2 regions of the Rothia sp. CCM 9419 genome follow, and region 1 is predicted to be linked to the other one. Evidence: riboswitches for the same ligand, from Rfam matches in the RefSeq annotation. Region 1 holds a riboswitch; the other holds the start of a gene.
The links. A riboswitch is a leader RNA that binds a small molecule or an ion and turns the genes downstream of it on or off. The one in region 1 is predicted to bind S-adenosylmethionine.
Positions count from the first base shown of each region.

Region 2: another riboswitch for S-adenosylmethionine. It lies ahead of ACN08W_RS07740 (nuclease PIN); the one in region 1 lies ahead of ACN08W_RS05640 (AMP-binding protein).

Region 1 covers NZ_JBLXXY010000005.1:42,278-45,691, reverse strand. The annotation lists gene ACN08W_RS05640 (AMP-binding protein) at 1-1,882, opposite strand, end outside; SAM riboswitch class I at 1,888-1,976, opposite strand; SAM riboswitch class IV at 2,152-2,264, shown strand; gene ACN08W_RS05635 (LLM class flavin-dependent oxidoreductase) at 2,364-3,414, shown strand, end outside.
Region 2 covers NZ_JBLXXY010000009.1:3,776-7,189, forward strand. The annotation lists gene ACN08W_RS07730 (DUF6350 family protein) at 1-1,242, opposite strand, end outside; gene ACN08W_RS07735 (plasmid stabilization protein) at 1,427-1,876, opposite strand; gene ACN08W_RS07740 (nuclease PIN) at 1,873-2,067, opposite strand; SAM riboswitch class IV at 2,099-2,227, opposite strand; gene ACN08W_RS07745 (SNF2-related protein) at 2,373-3,414, shown strand, end outside.

The DNA.
Region 1 (3,414 bases):
AAGACAACGCCTTACCCTCATCACTAAGCGTCACAAAAGCTACTGCTTGATGCCCCGTCAACTCATCCTCAATAGGACAAACACCAGCCTCAACCACAGCCTCATGACGCACTAAAGCTGACTCAATTTCAATTGTCGAAAGACGATGACCCGAAATATTAATAACATCATCAATCCTGCCCAGAATATAAATATCCCCGTCCTCATCTTGCTTTGCGCCATCTCCAGCTAAAAACCAGCCACGCTCCCCATAATGTCTCCAATAAGAATCAAGATAACGCTGAGGATTTTTCCACACAGTACGAGCCATCGAAGGGCCCACTTTATCAACCACAATGAACCCTTGAGCCCCCGTCTGAACCGGCTCACCGTGCTCATCAACAACACGCACAGAAACCCCCGGAATAGCACGAGTAGCAGAACCTGGTTTGACAGCTATACCTGGAGTACCCTGCTCAAAAGTTCCCTCAGGCGCAAACTGAGGATCATGCGGGCGAGGAGAACAGATCGTTGAACCCGTCTCAGACTGCCACCACGTATCAATAAAGGAAGCACGACCAGAACCAATATGCTCACGTAACCAATACCAAGCTTGTGGATTAATCGACTCACCCACAGAACCCAAAAGACGAACCGACGAAAAATCATACTTTCCCGACTCTGGGCCATGCGGGAAAGCCCCCATCAACGAACGAATCAACGTTGGTGCCGTGTAATAGTTTGTGACACCATAGCGTTCAATCACTTCAAAATGCCGTTCAAAAGTAGGAGTATCAGGTGTACCTTCAAAAATTACTTGACTCACGCCATTGACCAACGGCCCATATATCTCATAAGTATGAGCTGTCACCCACGCCAAATCGGCTGTGCACCAATGAACAGTATCCGCAACTTTTTGCCGATCATTACAAGTAGCTAACTCATCAGGACGAAGCACACCATCAGCATCAACAACATCAGGCAACAAATCATAAAGTAACGCATGAGAATACGCCGTCTGCGTCAAATACCCGCCCATAGTATGAACAAGACCCTTAGGCTGGCCCGTTGTCCCCGACGTATAAATAATAAATAACGGATCTTCAGCATCATGCAATGAATAATCATGTGTATCTGGAACACCCTCAATCAAATCGTGATACCAAACATCTCGCCCCAAACACCACGGAACACTCTGTCTTTCCTGCTCGGTAGCTGAGGTACGGTTCACCACCACCACATGCTCAATATTATTCTCAGACGAACACGCCTCATCCGCTATCGACTTGACCGGAACAACCTTACCCCGACGATTCTGACCATCAGTTGTAATTAATACCTTGGCACCAGTATCTTCTACCCGAAACTTCAAAGCCTCCGCCGAAAAACCGCCAAAAACAAGAGAATGAATCGCCCCAATACGCGCACAGGCAAGAGTAAAAATAATAGTTTCAGGAATCACCGGCAAATAAACAACAACACGATCACCCTTAACCACACCCAAACGCTCTAAACCATGTGCCGCCTGAGCCACACGGCGTTGCAACTGAGCATAAGTGATAGCTTCACGATCACCAGGTTCACCCTCAAAGAAAAGCGCAACCTTATCGCCAAAACCTTGCTCTACATGCCTGTCCACACAGTTATAGGCAACGTTGAGCTGACCACCCTCAAACCACTTAATCGTTGGAACAGAAAATTCTTGAACACCATCTTCACGAACGTCTACTAAACGAGGAGGAATAAACTCATGCGTTTTATCCTCATCCCATAGCTTTCCCCAACTAAGACGTTCTCGCGCCTGCCTTGCCCAAAAATCAATACGTTCTTGATCCGAAACATCTGCCGGATTCTGCACCTGATTTCGAGGGTCTGAATAAGAAAAAGACGAACAATACGACATCGATACTCCCATCGTTTCTGGCATTAGCACCACCGCATAAGCGAGGTTGCTGCGACGTCTTAGAGCCAGGTCTCTCAGCCGCTCTGGATGGTTTAGACGAGTTCTACCGTAATACCTTCCGTACACATTCATCTAGACGTTACTTTCCATTGCCAGCAGATGAACACATCACGTTGCATAGAGTCATATTCCTTAGCGAACGTCACCCACCGCAATAAACACTGAAGCTCTTGGGTACCAAGAAGAACTTTTTATAAGCTAAACCCAGCGATCACGAGTTCCAACGTCAAGCTCTGGCTTGTTGGACGGCAACCCTCTTCCCGTAGCGGGGTGCCCCAGATGAAGATCCGGCTCAAAATAATCACAACGGCAAATACGGCGCCTATGCGTCGGGCATATCAACACCGAAAAATATGGTTCTCAATATGCCACGCCTCATAGAGGAGTGCTCTCTCCTCTAAGAACGCAAAGGAAAAAACTTATGGCAACTCATACCGCCACGACAGAACAACCTACTACGACACCGTCTTCTTCTAAAAAACGTATCGTTGTCAACGCGTTTGATATGACCACAACAAGCCACCAAAGCTTCGGCTTATGGCGTCATCCGCGCTCGCGAGCCGATGAATATAACACCATTAAATATTGGACAGATTTAGCTCAGGTGTGCGAAAAAGGGCTTTTTGACGCGGTCTTTATCGCTGATGTGGTGGGCGTATACGACGTGTATAAGGATTCTGTTGCACCCGTACTTCGTGATGGTGCACAGGTGCCGGTAGGTGATCCGTTCTTACAGATTTCGGCGATGGCAGCGGTCACGGAACATCTTGGTTTTGGGGTGACAGCTGCCGTGACGTATAACCAGCCTTATACTTTGGCTCGTTCTTATGCAACGTTAGATCATTTAACGGGTGGTCGTGTTGGTTTTAACGTAGTGACTTCTTATCTTCAATCTGCGGCAGAGAATCAGGGGCTTGCCGGTCAGATTGAGCATGATGAACGATACGAAATTGCTGACGAATTTCTCGACGTCTGTTATAAGTTATGGGAAGGCTCTTGGGAAGACGGAGCGGTGCTACGTGACCGTCAGCGCGGAATTTTTGCAGATCCTGAGAAAATTCATCCTATTTTGCATCAAGGCAAGTATTTTCAAGTTCCTGGAATTTCTTTGACCGAGCCGTCTGTTCAGCGTACTCCCGTAATTTTTCAGGCTGGTGCGTCTTCTCGCGGTCAGGCTTTTTCTGGAAAACATGCCGAAGCGATTTTCATTTCTGCTTTACGTCCAGATTTGACCAGGCATGTGACCTCTCGTATCCGTGATGAGGCTGAGCGTTCCGGACGCCGCCGTGATGACGTGAAGATTCTTGCCATGCTTTCGGTGGTAGTTGATGAAACTGACGAGAAGGCACAGCAGAAGTATCAGGATTATGTGAAATATGTGGATATAGAGTCTTCTCAAGGAATTGTTGGTGGCTGGTCTGGTGTTGATCTTTCACTATTTGATGAGGACGAGATTCTTGAGTATGTCAAGA
Region 2 (3,414 bases), on a different contig from region 1:
CATCATCACGCCACAAGCAATCCAACCGGCAGATAAAGCACCAAATAATAAAGCATCTGGCCCTAAATCAGTAAAACGTCCCATACCAAGAGAACCGCGCGATGCCCAACCGCATAACGCCAAAATGATGCCGGCAGGAATAGAAACAAAGATAGCTAAGGCAAAAGTTGATAGTGGCAAAGAAATCCAGCGGAAAGGAATTTTAAGAGAAAGCCACTCATCAAGATGGTCTTCGCCGGCGCGGAAGAACCACCAGCCAGCAACAATACCGCACAGCACAGGAACCGCAATAGCAATATAGCTCCACGGCTCATTGACCGTTGGTAAGGCACCCAGAAGAGGGAAAGCGGGGAGCACACCAGTAGAGTGTTCAAAGAAGTTTACGGAGGTATGTTCTCCCAATGAGAAACCAGCTCCGACACTCCAAGACATCGCCCAAAAAACTACGTTAGGGATGACCCCAAGCTGTAAAAAGGTCAAAGCCGTATCGCCGATAGCACCAGCATCAAGCAATTGATAAATTGTGACGACATCGCTCCAATGCCAGAGCAAAGACAAGCTCAGTAATAGCCCTCCACAGCCAATAAACGCAAGAACTGCCACGATTGATGCGCGAAGAACCGTCCAAACATAAGAACCCGTCCAACGTGAGTACTGGCTAAACTGAGCAACCCATTCTGCAGCGTTAACACCGATCATTCTCGCCAAAGAACGAGACTCGTACCAGCCACCAAGAATAAGCCCTGATAAAACGACCCAACACGGTACAAGTGCAGAAGCTACAGGGTACGCTACCGCAGCAGTATCTGTTGTCAAAAGGCTCAAGCCCCCAGCACAGGCACTATAAGTGATAGCTCCGGTTAATGTTGGTATCCAGAATTGTCCCTCACGAGATGCTTGAGCTAAGACTCGTCCTGAACGGAAACATAACCATAAGGGTATCAGCGTTAAACCCAACGGGATAAAGCTCATCGTCCCCTGAATATCGGGGGTGTCTCCATACGGGGCAGAGATGTTCAGATGAAGAGGAACCCCATGGATTAGAAGCCACATTTGGCTAACTAAAACTGCCATAGCGTAGAGGTCACGCTGTTCAAAACCGCCGGTAAACCATACGGCACCCAGTAGTAGCACTACAGCAAAGCAAGAGTAGAAGGCAGTACGAAAGAGTTCGACAACCCCCTGTAGCCAGAGGGGCATCGGTATCGAACGTTGTTGAGGTTTCATCACGCTGGTTTTCATCGTCTTTTATCTTGTCATGAACTCTATTGAACTCTGAAGTTCACACAGCTTTTCTCATCCAAATGAGACATAAACCAAGGATTTTCTTCACCGCGTGCACCCCACTGAACCATACCATGTATGCCGGTCAAGACGCTAAGCTCATCACAGCCTACATCTTAAGATCATGCAAAAGACACAGTGTTTATAGTCCTCGCGCGGTGTTTTCATGCAACGGATTAACGGCAGGGACTCCCCAGCGACGATAAATATCTGCTTTAGAAGAAACTATTTCTAGCTGATGCACTTCAGCGGTAGCAGCCATGAGCCCTTCAAGTGCGGCGGTAGGCAATGGCGTATAAGGGCCTTCTGGTGAGGGGCGTTCTTCAGCACGAATTTGGCGACCGGCCCATGCCAAAGATACGTTCGTATCAACGTCGAGGACCTGCCCGCTAAAACGTTCGAGAAGTTCGTTAACCCACCGCTCTGTTTCAGGGTAGGGGTAAAGCCCTTTAAGTTCGCCTAGGCTAAGTGCTGATATGTACATCACCATATATGAGCGACGGCGAAGAAACGCAACGACCTGCGGATGTGGTGTGGCTTTGCGAATCTCTGCTAGTACATCAGAGTCTAGAAGTAGTCCTCTTATACTCATGCTGCTTGTAAGATACCGTATTCCTGGTTAGGGATACCGTGCGGATTAGGAGAGAGCAAAAAGTTAAGAAACTCAGAACGCTCATGGGAAATACGAGTGTAATCTTGAATGCTTACGGCAGCGTAACCGCCACGAGTTTGAGCAGAAGAAACAGTTTGAATATTGTGCTGAGGGCGAGCGGTGTTGTGCATGATACAACTGCGCTGAATGCGCTTTCCTTTCGAAGTGCTCTTGTCCGTACCAGCCTGCGTACTATGACGCGAATACGAACCGCTTCGTCATCCGAGCCACCCGTGAACATGGGGTTGGCGTTCAACTAAAGTCGGAGCTTATCAGTTGAAACTCTTGAAGCTGAATCCAGAATAACGCAACCACCACAAAAAACAAAGAGCTCAACCCAAAATATTTGAGAGATTTAGGCTACACCAGCTTTGGTGCAAGCTCATCCGGTAACCTAGAACATATATGCACCCTGCCAGCAGAGGATACAACCACCGTGAATGCACCATCAGCTTTCCCCAGAATCCCCGTCAGCGCAGCAAAAATTATCCAGCAAGTAGGACACCGCACCTACCTGCGCGGAAAACAATACATGCAAGAAGGCAAAGTCGCCCGATACTCCTACGACGCCCAAGCACACATCCTGACAGGAACAACCTACGGCGACGCAACAGACCCATACCTCAGCAAAATTGTCTTCCCCGCAGAACAGGTTGAAGGATCCCTCGCTTTCTCCGCACGATGCACCTGCCCAGTACGCACCGACTGCAAACACTCCGTAGCCATCATGCTCACCGCCATCGAAAGAGCCGAAAAAGTTAGCAAAGCTCAAAGTTCCACTCAACGCGTCACAGACGGACTCAGCGAAGAACAGCTCAAACACCACGGAATCACTACTGCACAAGAGCTAGCAGAACAACAAAAAATGTCGACATGGCGCAGAACACTGTCACAAACACTGGCGCAGCATCACCGGATACCCTACGAAAATAACAGCAATACCATCGCCGCTCTCGACCTCAAAATGCACGTTAACTCCCGCTTCGCACTCGGTAGCGGTCAACACAAAACACCACGTATCACCCTACAAGCACGCCCACTCGTCCAAGGTAAAAACAACCGTTGGATTAAAGACGGCATCAACTGGGAACACTTCCAAAAAGATTACACCGGAAAGACAAGCAGCCACGCCCTCCGACCCGAACACGAACGATGGTTGCGAGAGTTCTACTCCATCATCAGACCTTGGCAATCAGCGTATACTTCCCACCGCGATTGGGTAACACTTTCTACGGTTAACTCGTCCCTACTATGGAAAGTACTCAAAAAAGCAGAAAAAATAGCACTGCCCATCCTGTTAGAGGGAACACCCATCACTACGGCGCACACCGAAGAAGCCACGCTAAAAGCAGAACTTCACAGCTACAAAGACGGTCTACGCATCACACCAACACTCACCACAGGAGAAAATGCCTTCCTCGCATACTACTGCCACCCAATAGGCCAGCCCCGCAACGGATTCATTGCCCTCGGGCACA